Regions from separate parts of the Erwinia sp. BNK-24-b genome, predicted to be linked through region 1. Evidence: riboswitches for the same ligand, from Rfam matches in the RefSeq annotation. Region 1 holds a riboswitch; each other region holds the start of a gene.

Region 1 (6,727 bases):
TGGCGTGATAAAGGAAGCGCTCTTTCGCAAGGAAGACGGCGTAGATAAGCTTATCGCCGCGATGTGCCAGCCGGACGTCGCCATTGTCTCTGCAACGGTGACAGAAAAAGGCTATTGCTATCAGCCTGCTACCGGCGAGCTTAACCTGGAGCATCCGGCGATTAAGCATGACCTGGCCAATCCGCAGCAGCCCGAATCGCTGCCGGGCATTATTCTGGCTGCCATTAAGCGCCGCCGGGAGCTTAATTTGCCGCCCTTCAGCGTGATGTCCTGCGACAATATGCCGGAAAACGGCCGCGTTACCCGCAACGTGGTCACCCAGCTGGCCGGGCAGCAGGATGCAGAACTGGCTGACTATATTCGCCAACAGGTTACTTTCCCTTCGACAATGGTCGATCGTATTGTCCCGGCGATGACGGAAGAAGCGCTTCAGGCGCTGACGGAGAAGCTGGGCTGTGCCGACCCGGTGGGCGTGGAATGTGAGCCTTTCTTCCAGTGGGTCATTGAAGACAACTTTGTTAACGGGCGTCCGCAGTGGGAAAAAGCAGGCGCGGAACTGGTTGCGGACGTGGTGCCTTTTGAAGAAATGAAGCTGCGCATGCTGAACGGCAGCCATTCACTGCTGGCCTATGCAGGCTATCTGGCTGGCTACGAACATATCAGCGACTGCATGAACGATGCCAGTTACCTCAAAGCCGCGCGCAGCCTGATGCTGGATGAACAGGCACCTACGCTGAGTACCCAGGGCGTCGATCTGGTAGCCTATGCGGATTCGCTGATTGCTCGCTATCAGAACCGGGCGATTAAGCACCGTACTTATCAGATTGCTACCGACGGCACGCAAAAACTGCCGCAGCGCTGGCTGGAAAGCATTCGCTGGCATCTGGCTAACGGCAGCCGCTTTGAGCTACTGGCGCTGGGCGTGGCCTGTTGGATGCGTTTCGTTAGCGGCGTTGATGAGCAGGGTAAAGAGATCGTCATTAACGATCCGTTACGTGCCGAGCTGGCAGAGCTGGTCAGCAGCAGCAGTGAAGGCGACGACCGCGTCGCCGCCCTGCTTTCTCTGCGAGCCGTTTTTGGCGACGATCTGCCGGATAACTCGCGGTTCCGTGAACGCGTCAGCCATCACTATCAACTCTTGCTGAGCGCAGGGGCAAAAGAAGCGGTACGTCAGGCGATCGGCTAAAGGCCCTGGCTAAAAGGACTGGCGCTGGCACGGCAGGCTGATTAGACTTGCTGTTTCCGGCGTCAGGCTTTACGACGCCTTACTGGAATGAAACTGTCGAATGTCTACTGCCTACACGATTACCGCCAGCGAACCTGTTAACCAGCAAATTTATCGTTTTTTGCGCCAGGATATTGTCACCTGCGCCATCTCTCCCGGAGCCCTGCTCTCCGAGAAAGAGGTCTCCGCCCGCTTTTGCGTTTCACGCCAGCCGGTGCGGGAGGCCTTTATCAAGCTGGCCGAAGCCGGGCTGGTGCAGATCCTGCCGCAGCGCGGAACGTTTGTACGCAAAATATCCGTCCGGCGCGTGGCTGATGGACGCTTTATTCGTGAAGCCGTGGAGCTGGCCGTTATTCGCCGGGCGGCGACGGAAGCCAGCCCACAGGCGCTGGCGCAGCTGGAACATAATCTACAGCTGCAAAAAATGGCGGCAGCGCGCCAGGACAGCCAGGGTTTTTTATTGCTGGACGATGAGTTTCACCGGCTGATTGCCCAAAGCATTAACTGCGAGCTGGCGTGGGAAACGGTAGAAAACATTAAGGCAACGATGGACCGCGTGCGCTTTCTGACGCTCAGTAAAGTTTCGCCGCCGGAAAGGCTGATTGAGCAGCACGAAGAGATATTACGGGGGCTGCTGGCGAAAGATATCGAGACGGCCGAGCAGGCTTTGCGCCGCCATTTGCAGGAGATCATTTTTTCGATTTCACCGATAACCGAGCAAAATGGTGACTGGTTCGAGCAGGATTGAGTTACGCCGACGCCCCACCCAGGCCGTCGGCGCTGCGCTTTACGCGATAGTAATATCCTTATTCAGGTAAACATCCTGCACGGCATTGATCAGCGCCACGCCGTCCTTCATCGATTTTTTAAACGCTTTACGTCCCAGAATTAATCCCATGCCGCCAGCGCGCTTGTTGATCACAGCGGTGCGAACCGATTCAGCCGTATCGGTTTCGCCTGCCGATGCGCCGCCGGAGTTAATCAATCCTGCCCGCCCCATATAGCAGTTAGCCAACTGATAGCGCACCAGATCGATAGGGTTATCGCTGGTCAACGTGCTGTAAACGCGCTCGTCCGTCGAGCCAAATTTCACCGCGTTATAGCCGCCGTTATTTTCGGCCATTTTCTGCTTAACGATATCCGCGCCAATCGTTGCGGCCAGATGATTGGCCTGGCCGGTTAAATCGGCGCTGGCATGGTAATCCACGCCATCTTTTTTGAAGCTGTTGTTACGCAGATAGGCCCACAGCACCGTAACCATGCCCAACTCGTGCGCCCGTTCAAACGCGGCGGCAATATCTTCCAGCTGGCGGCGCGACTGCTCGGAGCCAAAATAGATGGTTGCGCCAACCGCTACCGCACCCAGGTTAAAGGCCTGCTCCACGCTGGCGTACAGCGTCTGGTCATACTGGGTGGGATAGCTCAGGGTTTCGTTGTGGTTCAGCTTGACCATAAACGGAATACGGTGCGCATAGCGGCGCGACACGGACGCCAGTACGCCATAGGTAGAAGCCACACAGTTACAGCCAGCCTCAATCGCCAGCTCAACAATGTTTTTGGGATCGAAGTACAGCGGATTGGCAGCAAAAGAAGCACCTGCCGAGTGTTCCACACCCTGGTCGACCGGCAGAATAGAGAGATAACCTGTCTTTGCCAGCCGTCCGGTATTATAAAGCGTCTGCATATTACGCAGCACCGCTGGCGAACGGTTGTTATCAATCATTACTCTGTCGACATAGTCCGGCCCCGGCAGATAAAGATTGTCGGCGGGAATGGTCATACAGCGATGTTGTAACAGAGAGTCTGCTTCTTTACCCAGTAACCCTGTGATGTCCGTCATGTAAGCTCCTGTTTGAAGGTTGGGCGGCGCATAAGCCGCCGCTGGTAAAACCCTGACCCCAGACAGCGTGGACCCTTTTCAGGCGCTAAGGCAAATTGCTGACTCCATTTTTCAGAACGATCCCACTAAGCATTACCACCAGCGATAAAAATGGTGCACGGGGCCAATGCCCTCTCCTACTTCCAGCGTATCGGCCTGCTGCAAAGCGCCCTGTAGCCAGAGCTTGGCTTCCCGTACCGTTGTCACCCAGTTTTCGTGGCGGGGACGCAATGCGGCCAGTGCGGCTGAAAGCGTACAGCCCGTGCCGTGCGTATTCTTCGTCGGCACGCGCGGCGCGGTAAAACGCTCTTCCATCCCGGCGGTAATCAGCCAGTCCGGGCTTTCATCATCGCTCAAATGGCCGCCTTTCATCAGCACCGCCTGACACCCCATCGCCAGCAGCTCTCTGCCCTGGCACAGCATCTCGTTTTCATTACGCGCGGGCGCGCAGGCCAGCAACGCGGCGGCTTCGGGAAGATTGGGCGTGATCAGGGAAACCTGGGGCAGCAGCCTGTCGCGCAGCGTGGCAACGGCCCGTTCAGAGAGCAAAGGATCGCCGCTTTTTGCTAGCATCACGGTGTCCAGCACGCGCCACGGAATGGTGGCAGAAGCCAGGCTTTCCGCTACGGTTTCAACAATATCGCTGTCCTGTAACATGCCGATTTTTACGCTGTCGATACGAACATCGCTTAATACCGAAGCGAGCTGTGCAGCCACAAAGTCGGCGTTTATAGGGTAGACGGACTGTACGCCACGGGTATTTTGCGCCACCAGCGCGGTAATCACGCTGGTGCCGTAGGCCTCTAATGCAGAGAAAGTTTTCAGATCCGCCTGGATCCCCGCCCCGCCGCTGGGATCCGTACCGGCGATAGTCAGCGCATTGATTCTCATTGCGCGGCCTCCTGAACCAGGCGGTAAAGCTCATCCAGAAACAGCGGCTCAAACGAGCCTGGCCCGCTCGCCGCTTCGGCCGCGCACTCACCCGCAAGGCTCATGACGCGGCAGGCACTGGCAACGTTCAGGGCTCGGTCGCCAGGCAATGCCGCAAAACCCGCGACTACAGCAGACAAAGCGCAGCCTGTCCCCACAACGCGAGTCATCAGAGGCGACCCGCCGGGAATGTCGAACAGACGTTGCCCATCGGTAACGTAATCAATTTCCCCCGTTACAGCGACAACGGTACCACAAGACTGAGCAAGCAAAACGGCAGCTTCCAGCGCAGCGGAAGAATCATGCAGGCTGTCGACACCACGGCCGGAAACCGCCTGCCGAGCCAGCGCCATAATCTCTGAAGCGTTACCGCGAATGGCGGCCGGACGGTACTCCAGCAGCCGCTGGCAGAAATCCGTGCGGAAAGTCAGCGCGCCAACGGCAACCGGATCGAGCGTCCATGGCCGCCCGGCCGCCGCCGCGCTTTGCACCGCAGCCAGCATCGCCTCGCTACGTGCCACCGTAAGCGTACCCACATTGATCAGTAATGCATCGGCTATCGCACTAAACTGTCGGGCTTCCGTAGGTTCAATCACCATCGCAGGCGAAGCGCCCAGCGCCAGCAATACATTAGCCGTAAAGCTTTGTACTACCTCATTGGTCATACAGTGAACCAGCGGCGAGCGTTGGCGAAAGAGGATCAGAGAATCGGCCAGGCTGGCCGTAAAGCGAGAAGGTTGGATCATAATACTCCCAACCGGCGATCAAGAAGGCGATGCGGTCAGGCATCTGACTTCCCTCCGCTGGCATTATCCAGTTCAGGTTCAACGGGTTTTTCTCAGCCTTTTCCGGTAAAGGAAGCGGCACCCCGAGTCATAGTGCAAGCTTTGCAGCATAGGGAAGTGTTGGCTTTAACGCAAGCTTTCACGCCGCGCCGGATAATGCCGCCAGCCGCTGTTTTCAGGAACGTTAAATGACCCATACCGGATTTCGCTTTACCAGCCGCCGCAGCTTTTCTCTCGTGACAATGTCCCTCGCTGACGCTTTTTGTTAAAGTCCCGCCATCCGCTAATCTGAGAGTAAAACAGGGCAAGCAACGAGAAGTAAGATGACAAGACCGCTTAATGAACAATACGGTATTAGCGTCGCAGCACTGCAAATGCTGCGCTACCTGCATCAGATAGCCCGAGGCGATCGCTCTTTTACGATCCAGGATACCTTGCTTAACAGCCGCTGCAACGTAACGCCGCCGGACAACTTCAGGCTGCTGGATCAGCTCTTTGAGGCCGGAAAAATCGATTATGATTACCGGGGAACCGGTATTGAAAGCGAAAGGCATGTAAAGCCGGTCTGGGGAGAATAATGATGACGATCCGCGCTTTTGAAGAGGCCGACCGCCCGTTTTTGCGCACGCTGTTTCTGGCGGCAAGAAAAGCAAACTGGCACTGGCTTGACGCCAGTGAGTGGCAGCTGGAAGATTTTGACCGCGTCACGCTCGGCGAACGGATTCTGGTCGCGGAACATGATGGTCATCGCACCGGCTTTGCCGCGCTGCTGCCAGCCGATAACTTCTTGCATAGCCTGTTTGTCGATCCGGACAGGCAGCGTCAGGGCATCGGCAGCGAGCTGCTGGAGGCCGTCCATAAAAGCTTTACCTCTACCGGGGCATTAAAATGCCTGAAGGCCAATAAGCCCGCACTGGCTTTTTATCAGCGCCACGGCTGGCAGATTATCAGCAGCGGCGAAGGTGAACAGGGAGAATATTTGCTGCTGCACTACGTGCTGTAAGTAAAAAGGGCGAACTGCTTCGCCCTTTAAATGCCTGTCTGGCTCGCGCTGCGGATTAAATCTTCCTACACCCCGTTACACCACGCGGATAGCGATATCATCCGGAATCACCTCGCCCTGCCAGTAAAGCTGAGCGGCGATCTGGCCTGCCAGCTGGCGATAGAGCCAGGTGAATTCGCTGTCCGGGCGACGCACTACCGTTGGCTCGCCATCGTCCAGATCTTCACGCAGCGTGATGTGCAGCGGAAGCTGGCTCAGTAAACGCGTGTGGTACTGCTCTGCCAGTATGGCCGCGCCGCCGCTGCCGAAAATTGGCTCATGATGGCCGCAGTTGCTGCAAACGTGCACGCTCATGTTTTCCACGATGCCCAACACCGGCACGCTGACTTTTTCAAACATCACGATGCCTTTGCGGGCGTCGATCAGCGCGATATCCTGCGGCGTCGTCACCACCACTGCCCCGGTTACCGGTACATTCTGCGCCAGCGTCAGCTGTATATCGCCCGTGCCCGGCGGCATATCCAGTACCAGATAGTCCAGCTCCGGCCACATCGTCTCGTTCAGCAGCTGCATAAGCGCCTTGCTCGCCATCGGCCCGCGCCAGACCATCGCGTTATCGTCAGTGACCAGATAGCCAATGGAATTGGTAGCCAGCCCGTGTGCCATAATCGGCGTCATGTGTTTACCATCGGGCGAACCAGGACGCTCATGCTGCGTGCCGAGCATATCGGGTATCGACGGGCCATAAATATCCGCATCCAGCAGACCGACTTTGGCGCCTTCAGCCGCCAGCGCCAGCGCCAGGTTTACCGCCGTGCTTGATTTACCTACGCCGCCTTTGCCAGAGCTGACGGCGATAATATTTTTCACGCCGTTAACGCCAGGCTGATTTTTTACTCTTTTTA
Region 2 (6,727 bases), 1.9 Mb from region 1:
AACGCCCGCCAGGCGCGCAACGTGCCGCTTCAGCTCATGGAGTCCCTGAGGTGAAGAAGGCATCTCTTTGGTTTGGGTAGGAAAAACGTGGCCGAGCGCAATGTAGGAAGGGCGTTCGGCCAGCGCGCGATCCAGCTCTGCGTCGTCATGCGTGGAAAGGCCCAGACGCAGTCCGGCATGATAAATCGCATCCAGATCGGCAATATCCAGATCTTCCTGACCGAGATGCACGCCATAAGCCTGGTGTTTGATCGCCAGACGCCAGTAGTCATTGATGAACAGCCGGGCGTTATAACGTTTGCCCAGCGCGATAGCGGCGGCGATATCCTGCTCGACAGCTTTCTCCGGCAGATCCTTAATACGCAGCTGAAGGGTACGTACACCCGCTTCTAACAGGCGCTCAATCCATTCCACCGTATCCACTACCGGATAAAGGCCCAGTTTTTCCTTAGTCAGGGGAAAGGCACCGCGACTCATACGTTCTCCTCTGTGTTCAGGCTATCGGCGGAATGATAAAGCTCACCGCCGCGGCTGCGGAACGCCCGCGACATCTCCTTCATGCCAATTTCGATGGGCTGGGCTTCTTCCTGTTTGGCCGCGTATTCGCGCACCTCCTGAGAGATCTTCATCGAGCAGAATTTAGGGCCACACATTGAGCAGAAATGGGCAACCTTGCCGGATTCCTGCGGTAGCGTTTCGTCGTGATAGGCGCGAGCGGTATGGGGGTCGAGCGCCAGGTTAAACTGATCTTCCCAGCGGAATTCAAACCGCGCTTTCGACATGGCGTTATCGCGGATTTGCGCGCCAGGATGGCCTTTCGCCAGGTCAGCCGCATGCGCCGCAATTTTATAGGTGATTAACCCCTGCTTAACGTCTTCTTTGTCAGGCAAACCAAGATGCTCTTTTGGCGTGACGTAGCAGAGCATGGCGCAGCCAAACCAGCCGATCATCGCCGCGCCAATCCCGGAGGTAAAATGGTCATAACCCGGCGCGATATCCGTGGTTAGCGGGCCAAGCGTATAAAAAGGCGCTTCGTGACAGTGTTCCAGCTGTTCGGTCATGTTGCGACGGATCATCTGCATCGGCACATGGCCTGGCCCTTCAATCATCACCTGGACGTCATATTCCCAGGCGATTTTTGTCAGCTCGCCCAGCGTTCTTAGCTCGGCAAACTGGGCTTCGTCATTGGCATCCTGAATCGAGCCGGGGCGCAGGCCGTCGCCCAGCGACAGCGAGACGTCGTAAGCGGCACAGATTTCACAGATTTCGCGGAAGTGTTCGTACAGGAAGCTTTCACGATGATGGGAGAGGCACCATTTCGCCATAATCGAACCGCCGCGCGAGACGATGCCGGTCAGGCGTTTGGCGGTCATTGGCACGTAGCGCAGCAGAACGCCAGCATGGATAGTAAAGTAATCCACGCCTTGCTCAGCCTGCTCCAGCAGCGTGTCGCGGAAGACATCCCAGTTAAGATTTTCCGCTACGCCGTTTACCTTCTCCAGCGCCTGATAGATAGGAACCGTGCCGATCGGCACCGGACTATTACGCAAAATCCACTCGCGCGTTTCATGGATATTACGGCCGGTGGAGAGGTCCATTACCGTATCTGCACCCCAGCGTGCCGACCAGACCAGTTTTTCAACTTCTTCTTCGATGGAGGAGCTGACCGCAGAGTTGCCGATGTTGGCGTTAATCTTCACCAGAAAATTGCGGCCAATGATCATTGGCTCCGATTCAGGGTGATTAATATTGGCCGGAATAATGGCACGTCCGGCGGCCACTTCCTGACGGACAAACTCAGCGGTGATATTTTCCGGCAGATGGGCACCAAAAGCTTCTCCCGGGTGCTGCTGTAACAGCACTTCGCTGCGGATACGTTCGCGACCCATATTTTCACGCAGTGCGATAAATTCCATTTCCGGCGTAATGACGCCAAGGCGGGCATAGTGCAGCTGGGTAACGCAGCGTCCGGCCAGCGCGCGCCTCGGGCAAGGCAGGTTATCGAAACGCAGATGATCCAGCCCTTCGTCAGCCAGTCGCTGCTGGGTATAAACCGAGCTGAGTTTTTCTATCGGCTGCGTATCGCCGCGCTCGGTTATCCACGCTTCTCGCAGCCTGGCGAGTCCGGCGTGAACGTCAATGGTGGCTTCAGGATCGCCATAAGGGCCAGCCGTATCGTAAACCGGCACCGGCTCGTTCTCGGTGAACTGCGGATTATCTTTGCTGCCGGTCATCGTGGGGCTGAGCTGGATCTCGCGCATTGGCACACGTAAATCGGGCCGCGAGCCGGTCAGGTAAATGCGTTTTGAATTGGGAAAAGCGGCGCCCTGTAAAGAGTCGATAAACTGCTGGGCTTCGGCACGCTGTTCGCGGCGAGTGGGTTTGGTATGGGTAGACATAGCAAGTTCCTGATATAAGGGAAATTTGCTTGTCCGGAGTTCGGAGGAGTAAGCGCGGGCAGTCAAAGCCCCGACTTGAATCTTTACTCTTGTTCCCTACGCAGGTACTAACCTGGTCAGGTTCCGCGGATCCCGAATAAACGGTCTCAGCCCCAAAGGGCACTCCGACAAGAAGAATTCTGGCTGTTGCCAGGCAATCGCTAGGTGATTGCCCATTCAGCATAAAGGGGCTTTATGGAAAGCTCAAGGATTTTACAAGTTTATAACTTTTCAGGCAGGACGAGCCATCGCGGCATCGTTGGCGGCCGGGGTGGTTGCAAACTTCTCCAGCGCCAGCTGGATAAACTTATCTTCAAGCGTAAAACGGGCTTCCAGCGCTTCGCCGACCATGGAGAGCGCCTGTTGAAACTCCAGGTAGTTATCGTGGTCGATAGCATTTTCCAGATGAGCATCATAAATACTCATAATGTGCTCGGTATTTCCCTGCAAAGACGGATAGATTAGCGCGGCTTTCGCCAGCTGCTCAGTGCCTTCCATCTCCTGAATAAAACGTTCATACGCCGTAAAGTGGCCGGTTGACAAATAATCTACCAGGCTTTGACAAAAGTTATCCAGCGCATTTTCGTCGAGCGTGGTCAGCGATTCCTTGTTAGGCTTAATGCCAACCATTTGATAATAAGCAACTAATAACTGCTTGCGTGAGTGAAGACAAAAATCTACGAGTTCGCTACATCCGCCTACGCGTGAGGTCAGAACTTCCAGCTGGTCAAGCATGAGTGACTCCAAAAGTGTTATTTTTAACTGTCTATCCCGATCCGGTAGTACGTGAAGTGAGGATGAGCAATTTATGGAACTTGAGATTTCAAGCGTAGACGCTGGCTGGTGGGTTGTCAGCCATGAACAGAAACTTTGGTTGCCGAAAGGTCAATTACCGTACGGTACTGCACAAGATTTAGACCTGACGGGCCGAACCGCATCGCTTATCGGAGAATGGCAAGGCGAACCGGTACGGCTGGTGTGTGAAAATCGCCCCGAGGGAATGGCCTCGTTACGACAACTTCTTGATCAGGATGCCGTTCTGTTTCAGCTTGCGGGACGCGGCGTCCAGCTGGCGGAATTCTATCGTGCGCACAAGTGGTGCGGCTACTGCGGGCATACCATGCACCGTAGCAAAACGGAATGGGCCTGCCTGTGCAGCCACTGCCGCCAGCGCTATTATCCGCAAATTTCTCCTTGCATCATCGTGGCCATTCGTCGCGGTGATGAAATTTTGCTTGCTCAGCATACTCGCCATCGCAACGGCATTTATACGGTGCTGGCGGGCTTTGTTGAAGTGGGCGAAACGCTGGAGCAGACCGTTGCACGGGAAGTGATGGAAGAGAGCGGTATTAAAGTCAAAAATCTGCGCTACGTTACCTCGCAGCCCTGGCCTTTCCCGCAGTCGCTGATGATGGCTTTTATGGCCGACTTTGAGAGCGGCGAAATCGTTATCGATCCTAAAGAGCTGCTGGACGCTAACTGGTATCGCTTTGACGCCCTGCCGCAGCTGCCGCCAGCCGGAACCGTGGCCCGTCGGCTGATTGAAGACACGGTTGCGCTCTGCCGCGCCGAGGCGGAATAACTGATATACTGTGCGTCTGAATGAAAAAGAGTCCTGAAGATGAGTGAACTGAAGAACGATCGTTATTTGCGTGCTCTGCTGCGTCAGCCGGTAGACGTTACGCCCGTATGGATGATGCGCCAGGCCGGACGCTATTTGCCAGAGTATAAAGCCACGCGCGCGCAGGCTGGCGACTTTATGTCGCTGTGTAAAAATGCCGAGCTGGCCTGTGAAGTTACGCTGCAACCGCTGCGGCGCTATGCGCTGGATGCGGCGATCCTCTTCTCCGATATTTTGACCATCCCTGATGCGATGGGGCTGGGACTCTATTTTGAAGCTGGCGAAGGCCCGCGCTTCTCCTCGCCGGTTACCTGCCGCGCCGACGTAGAAAAGCTGCCCGTGTTCGATCCCGAACAGGAGCTGGGCTACGTGATGAACGCGGTGCGCACTATCCGCAAGAATCTGCAGGGCCAGGTGCCGCTGATTGGCTTCTCCGGTAGTCCGTGGACGCTGGCAACCTATATGGTGGAAGGCGGCAGCAGCAAAGCCTTTACCAAACTGAAAAAGATGATGTACGCCGAGCCGGCAACGCTGCATCTGATGCTGGACAAGCTGGCGGACAGCGTCACGCTCTACCTGAACGCGCAGATCCGCGCTGGCGCGCAGTCGGTGATGATTTTCGATACCTGGGGTGGCGTGCTGACCGGGCGCGATTACCTGGAATTCTCGCTGCACTACATGCACAAAATCGTTGACGGCCTGCTGCGTGAAAACGACGGTCGCCGCGTTCCCGTGACGCTGTTTACCAAGGGCGGCGGGCAGTGGCTGGAAGCGATGGCGGAAACCGGCTGTGACGCGCTGGGTCTGGACTGGACCACCGATATCGGCGAAGCGCGCCGTCGCGTTGGTCATAAAGTGGCGCTGCAGGGCAATATGGATCCTTCTATGCTTTATGCTTCTCCTGCCCGTATTGAGCAAGAAGTTGCGGGCATACTTCAGGGCTTCGGCAACGGCACGGGCCACGTGTTCAACCTGGGCCACGGCATTCATCAGGATGTGCCGCCAGAACACGCGGGTGCTTTTGTGGAGGCCGTTCACAAACTGTCACCACAGTATCACCAGGATTAGTTATGGATATACAGGCATTAAAGCAGGAACAGACAACGCGTGCGGCAGAAGTGGTACGCGCTGATGATTTTGACGTAATGCCGCCGCGCTACATTGCAGGGGCGGACGTAGGATTTGAACAGGGCGGCGAGGTAACACGCGCCGCGCTGGTGGTTCTGGAATATCCGTCGCTAAAGATGATTGAACATCGCGTTGCGCGAATAGCCACAACCATGCCCTATATACCCGGCTTCCTGTCGTTTCGTGAATATCCCGCCTTGCTGGCCGCGTGGGAGCTGCTGGAACAAAAGCCCGATCTGCTGTTCGTTGACGGCCAGGGCATTGCGCATCCACGCCGCCTGGGTGTTGCCAGCCATTTTGGTATGCTGGTGGACGTGCCAACCATCGGCGTGGCCAAGCGGCGCCTGTGCGGCAAGTTTGAGCCTCTGGACGAGGAGCCGGGTTCCCGGCAACCTTTGATCGATAAAGGTGAGCAGATTGGCTGGGTACTGCGCAGTAAGAAGCGTTGTAACCCACTCTTTATCTCGCCGGGCCATCGCGTCAGCGTCGATACGGCGTTGCAGTGGGTCGAAACCTGTCTGCAAGGCTATCGTCTACCCGAACCGACGCGCTGGGCCGACGCAGTGGCATCAAACCGGCCCGCTTTTGCGCGGCTTGGCATCCCGCTATAACGGTGTGAGGCGTCCGCTTTTCGGTTACACTGCAGGCCGCGCAATTTTGTTTATGAGATCCCAACATGTTACGTAATCCGATTCACCTGCGGCTCGAAAAGCTGGAAAGCTGGCAGCACGTTACTTTTATGGCCTGCCTGTGTGAGCGCATGTATCCCAATTACTGGGCGTTTTGCCAGCAGACCGGCTTTGGCGACGGCCAGCTTTATCGCCGTATTCTCGATCTGATATGGGAAACGCTGGTCGTGAAGGATGCCAAAGTTAATTTCGACTCGCAGCTGGAAAAGCTGGAAGAGGCGATTCCGGTCGCTGAGGATTACGACCTTTACGGCGTTTATCCTGCTATCGATGCCTGTGTGGCATTAAGCGAACTGCTGCACTCTCGCCTGAGTGGCGAAACGCTGGCGCACGCAATTGCCGTTAGCGAGGCATCTATCACCAGCGTTGCGATGCTGGAAATGACCCAGGCCGAACGCGAAATGACCGATGAAGAGCTAAAAGCGAATCCCGCCGTCGAAGAGGAATGGGACATCCAGTGGGAAATTTTTCGCCTGCTCAGCGCCTGTGAGGAAAGGGATCTCGAACTGATAAAAGGACTGCGTTCTGACCTGCGGGAATCGGGGATCAGCAATATCGGTATAAATTTTCAGCAGTAAGACGATAAAACGTGACTTCAGGCCTGATTTGTAGCGCCTTAAGGCTTCACATTCGCCCCCAGTCTGGTCTACATTTGGGGGGCTGAAAAATGTGGCTATCGGTGCGTGTATGCAGGAGAGTGCCAGAAACTGGTTTTTCCCTCGCACTCGATGCTTAGCAAGCGATAAATACACTGTAAGGATAACTTATGAACAAGACTCAACTGATTGATGTAATTGCGGACAAAGCGGACCTGTCTAAGACCCAGGCTAAAGCTGCTCTGGAATCCACCC
Region 3 (6,727 bases), 2.4 Mb from region 1:
GCCATAAAACAGCAAAAAAGGATCAGCATGCGGCGATCGCCATGGTTATCCGACCTTTTTGCCAGCAGAATACTGACCACAATGCCGGCAATGGCGTTAACGGTATAGAAAAGCCCTACCCAAAATGGCCGCACCGCCACTTCATGCGTTAAAAACAGGCTTAGCGTCGGCGCCTGCAAGGCCCCCGCCACGCCAACCATAAAAGAAACGAGCATAAAAGCGAGATAGACAGGGTTAATGCGACGGCGACGCGTCAGCAGCGATTTCATACCGAATCCCTTTTAAAGAAGCCTCTGGCGATAACCAGGCACAAACAGCAAGCATAGAAGAAAACGGGAAATGAAAAAAGCCAGCGGGCAATACGCGCGCTGGCCGGTGAAAAAGCACCTTACTCAGATATAAAATCGTTGAAAGAGCGCCACTCCGAAGAATGCCTCCCGCTCTTCCATCGCAGCCAATTATTGCCTTAATATAAGGCAGGAAAAACAGATGACTTTCACTGAAGAGTTCCTCTTTTATGACCTCAAAGCGATTACAGCAGCAGTTTATCCGCCTGTGGGCGATATGCGATGGTCAGTCGCAGGAAACGACGCTTGACCAGCTGGCCGCACAGCTCAGCTGTTCACGCCGCCACATGCGGAATTTGCTCAACGCGATGCGGCAAGCGGGCTGGCTGGAATGGCAGGCTGAAGCCGGGCGCGGCAAGCGCTCAAAGCTCAATTTCCTCTATACCGGCCTGGCGCTCCAGCAGCAGCGGGCGGAAGATCTGCTCGATCAGGACCGTATCGACCAGCTGGTACAGTTGCTTGGTGATAAAGACGCCGTACGGCAGATGTTGATCTCTCATCTGGGCCGCAGCTTTCGCCAGGGGAAACATATTCTGCGCGTGCTCTACTATCGCTCTTTACTGAATCTGAATCCCGCTACGCCGCTGCGCCGTTCGGAAACGCATCTGGCGCGCCAGGTTTTCAGCAGCCTGACGCGGATAAATGAGGAAAACGGGGAAATCGAACCGGACATCGCTCACCACTGGCAAGCGCTTACGCCACTGCAATGGCGCTTCTATTTGCGTCCGGCTATCCGTTTTCATCACGGGCGCGAACTGACCATGGCGGATGTCATCTCTTCGCTGGAAAGAACGCTCGGGCAGCCGCTGTACAGCAACATAGCGCGTATTCACTCCCCTTCGCCCTGGACGCTGGATGTCCATCTGCGTCAGCCTGACAGCTGGCTTCCCTGGCTGCTGGCTGCCGTCAGCGCAATGATCCTGCCGCAGGAATGGCCTTCACTGCCGAATTTCAGTCGCCAGCCGGTTGGCACCGGGCCTTATGCCGTCGTGCGCAATCAGCAAAGCCAGCTGCGTATCCAGGCGTTTGACGACTACTTCGGCTACCGCGCGCTTATTGATGAAGTTAACATTTGGGTTTTGCCGGAGATTAGTGAAGAGCTGGTTTACTCCGGCGTGAAGCTGGAAGGCGGTCAGCTGGGAGAGAAATCAGAAGAAGCCCGGCTTGAGGAAGGCTGCTATTTTCTGCTGTTTGACCAGCGTTCCTCGCTGGGCCGCGATGAGCAGGTTCGTCGCTGGCTTAGCACCATCGCCAACCCCATAGCCTTATTAAACCACGCGGGAATGGACTACCAGCGCTACTGGTTTCCGGCTTATGGCCTGCTGCCACGCTGGCATCATCGCCGTGACCTGAGCCCGAGAGAAAAACCCGAGGGGCTAACCTCGTTGACGCTGACCTGGTATGGCGATCATGTAGAGCATCAGGCCATTGCTAATGCTCTACAGCCGCTGCTGGCGGCCGAAGGCGTAGAGCTGATCATGCAGCAGGTTGATTACGAAAGCTGGCATCGCGGAGAGGCGCAAAGCGATATCTGGCTGGGCAGCGCCAATTTTACCCTGCCGCTGGCGTTTTCGCTGTTCGCCTTGCTCTATGAAATTCCCCTGTTGCAGCACTGTGTGCCCGTTGACTGGCAGCGCGACGCCAGGCTTTGGCGCGAGCGGGAATTGTCGCTGGCGGACTGGAGCAAACAGCTGGTCACCGACTGTTATCTTCATCCTGTTTTTCATCACTGGCTGCTGCTGGAAGGCGAACGCAGCATGCGCGGCGTGCGCATGAATACGCTTGGCTGGTTTGACTTTAAATCTGCCTGGTTTGCGCCACCTGAACATGATGCTTTCGCTAATGCGCCGAAATCATTAGACTAGTGCGTTCTCAACGGGGTGCGTGGCGCAAGCCGACGCTGAGATAAACCCGTCGAACCTGATCCGGCTAATACCGGCGTAGGGATTTGAGAGTCCCCCGCTCAGATCATGCGTCGCCCTGACCACCAAGGAACGCAAAGTGCTAAAAAAAGTCCTGCCTCTGCTGCTGCTCTGTTCGCTCCCTGCCGTTGCTGCCAAACCTGTGCTGACGGTTTATACCTATGATTCATTCTCTTCCGACTGGGGGCCTGGCCCGGCAATTAAAAAGGCCTTCGAAGCCGGGTGCGGGTGCGAGCTGAAATATGTGGCGCTGGAAGATGGCGTATCGCTGCTGAACCGCCTGCGTATGGAAGGGAAAAACAGCAAGGCCGATGTGGTGCTGGGCCTGGACAACAACCTGCTGGACGCCGCCAGAAAAACCGGCCTTTTTGCCGAAAGCCACGTTGATACGCATGGCGTTACTCTTCCCGGCGGCTGGCACGACAGCACGTTTGTTCCCTATGACTATGGCTGGTTCGCCTTTGTTTACGACAAAACTAAGCTGCAAAATCCGCCGAAAAGCCTGAAAGAGCTGGTGGAAAGCGATCGTCCTCTTAAAGTGATTTATGAAGATCCGCGCACCAGTACGCCGGGACTTGGCCTGCTGCTGTGGATGCAAAAAATCTATGGCGACCAGGCCCCTGACGCATGGCAAAAGCTGGCGAAAAAAACCGTTACCGTGACTAAAGGCTGGAGCGAGGCTTACGGTCTGTTCCTGAAAGGCGAAGCCGATATGGTGCTGAGCTACACTACCTCTCCGGCTTATCATCTGATTGAAGAGAAGAAAACGCAGTATGCCGCGGCCGACTTTAGCGAAGGCCACTATTTACAGGTGGAGGTTGCCGGTCAGCTGAAAACCAGCCAGCAGCCGCAGCTGGCGCAGGAGTTTATGCAGTTTATCCTGGCTAAGCCGTTTCAGCAGACCATCCCAACCGGCAACTGGATGTATCCGGTAACGGCCGAGAAGCTACCTGCCGGATTCGATACGCTGAACGTGCCGAAAACCTCGTTACAATATTCTGCTGCGGATGTTGCGGCGCATAAAAGCCAGTGGATCAGTGCATGGCAAAGCGCCGTCAGCCGCTAGGTAGCCTGCTTCCCGGCGCGACGGCGGCCATGCTGTTGACCGCTACTGCCGCCCTCGCCTTTACGGCGCTGTGGCGTAACGCGCCGGTTAGTGGCCCAGAACTCTGGCACGACAGCTATCTGTGGCACGTGTTGCGTTTCTCTTTCGGGCAGGCTTTTCTTTCCGCCATGCTGGCGCTGCTGCCCGCGGTGCCGCTGGCGCGCGCGCTTTATCGCCGTCGGTTTCCGGGAAGAACGCTCCTTCTGCGCCTTTGCGCCATGACGCTGGTTCTGCCGGTGCTGGTGGCCGTGTTTGGCATTCTGAGCGTCTACGGCCGTTCGGGCTGGCTGGCCTGGCTTTGCTCGCTGCTGCATATTCACTACACCTTTACGCCTTATGGCCTGCAAGGCATTTTGCTGGCGCACATCTTTTTTAATCTGCCGCTGGCGGCCAGGCTGCTGCTGCAAACGCTGGAGCAAATTCCGACGGAACAGCGGCAGCTCGCGGCCCAGCTTGGGCTTAACGGCTGGAACAGTTTTCGCCTGATGGAATGGCCATGGCTACGGCGGCAGCTGCTGCCTGCTGGCGCACTCATTTTTATGCTCTGTTTTGCCAGCTTTGCGACCGTACTGGCGCTGGGCGGCGGCCCGAAGGCGACCACTATCGAACTGGCCATTTTTCAGGCGTTAAACTTTGATTACGATCCCGGCCGGGCTGCGCTGCTGGCGCTGGTTCAGATGCTGTGCTGCCTGAGTCTGGTGCTGATCGGCCAGCGGCTAAGCAAAGCGCTGCCGTCCGGTAGCGCCAGCCTGCAAGACTGGCGCAATCCGCAGGACAGTCTGAGTGCAAAAATCCTTGACGGTACGCTGCTGGTACTGGCGCTGCTGTTGATCCTGCCGCCGCTGCTGGCCGTTATCGTCGATGGTCTTAACCCTAATTTGTTGACGGTACTGCAACAGCCTGCGCTCTGGCAGGCAACTTTTACTTCGGTACGTATCGCGCTTGCTGCTGGTCTTCTCTGCGTCCTGCTTACCGTTATGCTGCTGTGGAGCAGCCGCGAGCTGCGCCTGCGCCAGCAGCTTTTCTACGGTCAGCTGCTGGAGTTAAGCGGCATGCTGATTCTGGCGATGCCGGGAATTGTGCTCGCTACCGGTTTTTTCCTGCTGTTAAACAGTACGGTTGGTTTGCCGCAGTCGGCGGACGGTATCGTTATCTTTACCAACGCGCTGATGGCCGTACCCTATGCCATGAAAGTCCTCGAAAACCCGCTGCGTGATATCGCCGAGCGTTATAACCGACTTTGTCTGGCGCTGGATATTCGCGGGCTAAACCGCCTGCGGCTGATTGAGCTGCGCGCTTTAAAACGGCCGCTGGCTCAGGCGCTGGCTTTTGCCAGCGTGCTTTCGGTTGGCGATTTCGGGGTAGTGGCGCTGTTTGGCAACGAAGATTTCCGCACGCTGCCCTTCTGGCTTTACCAGCAGATGGGGTCTTATCGCAGTCAGGATGGTGCCGTTACCGCCCTGTTGCTGCTGCTGTTGTGCCTTCTTTTATTTACCCTGATTGAGAAACTGCCGGGACGCCATGCTGACGCTGAATAACCTCACCTGGATTTATCACCACCTGCCGATGCGCTTTTCTCTGTCTTTACAGGCTGGGGAACGTCTGGCGATCCTTGGCCCCAGCGGCGCGGGCAAAAGCACGCTGCTGAGCCTGATCGCCGGGTTTCTCAATGCCAGCAGCGGCGAATTACGGCTTAACGGTGAGGATCATCGGTTTACGCCACCAGCGCGGCGGCCGGTTTCCATGCTGTTTCAGGAGAATAATCTTTTCCCGCATCTTACCGTGACGCAAAACATTGGGCTGGGGCTGCATCCCGGCCTGCGGCTGAACAGCGAGCAACGTCACGCTTTATCAGCTATTGCAGCGCGCGTCGGGCTGGAAGATTACCTTGAACGTCTGCCGGGCGAACTTTCTGGCGGCCAACGTCAGCGCGCCGCACTTGCCCGCTGTCTGGTACGCCAGCAGCCCATTTTGCTGCTGGATGAGCCTTTTTCCGCTCTGGATCCGGCGCTGCGTAAGGAGATGCTGGCGCTGGTCGACGAAGTCTGTCAGGAAAGAAATATTACGCTGCTGATGGTTTCGCACAGCATTGAGGATGCCGCGCAAATTACATCACGCAGCGTGCTGGTCGTTGATGGGCGGATTTACTGGGATGGCAGTACGTCGGCTCTGCTTAACGGCGAGGTTAAGGCAGCGACCGTATTAGGAATTAACGTACGCTAAATATTCGGCGGCGGCGCGCTGGACGCCGTGTATGCGTACCGTCACAAAATAGCAAACTCGTGTTGGACGCAAATTTACTAAAAATTTTCCTTCTGAAAAGAAAACGTTAATAAATCCAGCGGCTTTTAACCGCTTCCGCACTATCAATGCTCGCAACGCATCAATCCATGCGTTAATTGCACTTATTTACGCCGTTCTCCTCCTCCAGTCTGCAAACCAGGCGCAGCGAAAAGCGTCACTGACAAACTGGAGAACACTATGCAACTTACTTCTGGCTCACCCCTGACTACCCGCGCCCGCATCGGCGCGATACTCCGCGTCACGTCAGGCAACTTCTTAGAACAGTTTGATTTCTTTCTGTTTGGTTTTTACGCTACCTATATCGCGCATACCTTCTTCCCGGCGAGCAGTGAATTCGCCTCGCTGATGATGACGTTTGCCGTGTTTGGCGCGGGCTTTCTGATGCGGCCTGTGGGTGCCATCGTGTTAGGTGCGTATATCGATAAGGTCGGCAGGCGCAAAGGGCTGATTGTTACCCTGTCGATTATGGCCGCTGGCACCTTTTTGATTGTGCTGATCCCGTCTTATCAAACTATCGGGCTTTGGGCACCCTTTCTGGTGCTGATGGGCCGCCTGCTACAGGGTTTCTCTGCCGGTGCGGAATTAGGCGGCGTGTCGGTTTATCTGGCAGAGATCGCCACCCCCGGCCGTAAGGGCTTTTATACCAGCTGGCAGTCGGGTAGCCAGCAGGTCGCGATCATGATTGCGGCCGCCATGGGCTTTGCGCTGAATGCGGCGCTGGCGGAAACGACTATCCGTGAATGGGGCTGGCGCATCCCGTTTCTGTTTGGCTGTCTGATCGTGCCTTTTATCTTTGTTCTGCGTCGTAAGCTGGAAGAAACCCAGGAATTTAACGCCCGCCGTAAACATCTGGCCATGAAGCAGGTTTTCAGCACGCTGCTGGCTAACTGGCCAGTGGTTATCGCAGGCATGCTGATGGTGGCCATGACCACCACGGCCTTTTATCTGATCACGGTTTATGCACCGACCTTCGGCAAAAAAGTGCTGATGCTCAGCGCTTCCGACAGTTTACTGGTTACGTTACTGGTCGCCGTTTCAAATTTTTTCTG

The links. A riboswitch is a leader RNA that binds a small molecule or an ion and turns the genes downstream of it on or off. The one in region 1 is predicted to bind thiamine pyrophosphate.
Region 2: linked by a shared signal. The riboswitch ahead of thiC (phosphomethylpyrimidine synthase ThiC) and the one ahead of thiM (hydroxyethylthiazole kinase) in region 1 are both predicted to bind thiamine pyrophosphate.
Region 3: linked by a shared signal. The riboswitch ahead of thiB (thiamine ABC transporter substrate binding subunit) and the one ahead of thiM (hydroxyethylthiazole kinase) in region 1 are both predicted to bind thiamine pyrophosphate.

The regions. Positions count from the first base shown of each region.
Region 1 is NZ_CP179901.1:1,411,710-1,418,436, reverse strand. Features, by position in the region: gene ACMGGR_RS06445 (mannitol dehydrogenase family protein) at 1-1,186, shown strand, start outside; gene ACMGGR_RS06440 (GntR family transcriptional regulator) at 1,287-1,973, shown strand; gene fbaB (class I fructose-bisphosphate aldolase) at 2,013-3,065, opposite strand; gene thiD (bifunctional hydroxymethylpyrimidine kinase/phosphomethylpyrimidine kinase) at 3,198-3,995, opposite strand; gene thiM (hydroxyethylthiazole kinase) at 3,992-4,780, opposite strand; TPP riboswitch at 4,813-4,915, opposite strand; gene ACMGGR_RS06420 (hypothetical protein) at 5,143-5,397, shown strand; gene ACMGGR_RS06415 (GNAT family N-acetyltransferase) at 5,400-5,822, shown strand; gene apbC (iron-sulfur cluster carrier protein ApbC) at 5,898-6,727, opposite strand, start outside.
Region 2 is NZ_CP179901.1:4,376,683-4,383,409, reverse strand. Features, by position in the region: gene thiE (thiamine phosphate synthase) at 1-477, opposite strand, end outside; gene thiC (phosphomethylpyrimidine synthase ThiC) at 474-2,399, opposite strand; TPP riboswitch at 2,476-2,576, opposite strand; gene rsd (sigma D regulator) at 2,670-3,173, opposite strand; gene nudC (NAD(+) diphosphatase) at 3,247-4,020, shown strand; gene hemE (uroporphyrinogen decarboxylase) at 4,060-5,127, shown strand; gene nfi (deoxyribonuclease V) at 5,130-5,798, shown strand; gene ACMGGR_RS20175 (YjaG family protein) at 5,864-6,454, shown strand; gene hupA (nucleoid-associated protein HU-alpha) at 6,643-6,727, shown strand, end outside.
Region 3 is NZ_CP179901.1:3,795,900-3,802,626, forward strand. Features, by position in the region: gene ACMGGR_RS17405 (sugar efflux transporter) at 1-269, opposite strand, end outside; gene sgrR (HTH-type transcriptional regulator SgrR) at 518-2,212, shown strand; TPP riboswitch at 2,214-2,312, shown strand; gene thiB (thiamine ABC transporter substrate binding subunit) at 2,349-3,335, shown strand; gene thiP (thiamine/thiamine pyrophosphate ABC transporter permease ThiP) at 3,311-4,912, shown strand; gene thiQ (thiamine ABC transporter ATP-binding protein ThiQ) at 4,896-5,597, shown strand; gene ACMGGR_RS17430 (MFS transporter) at 5,856-6,727, shown strand, end outside.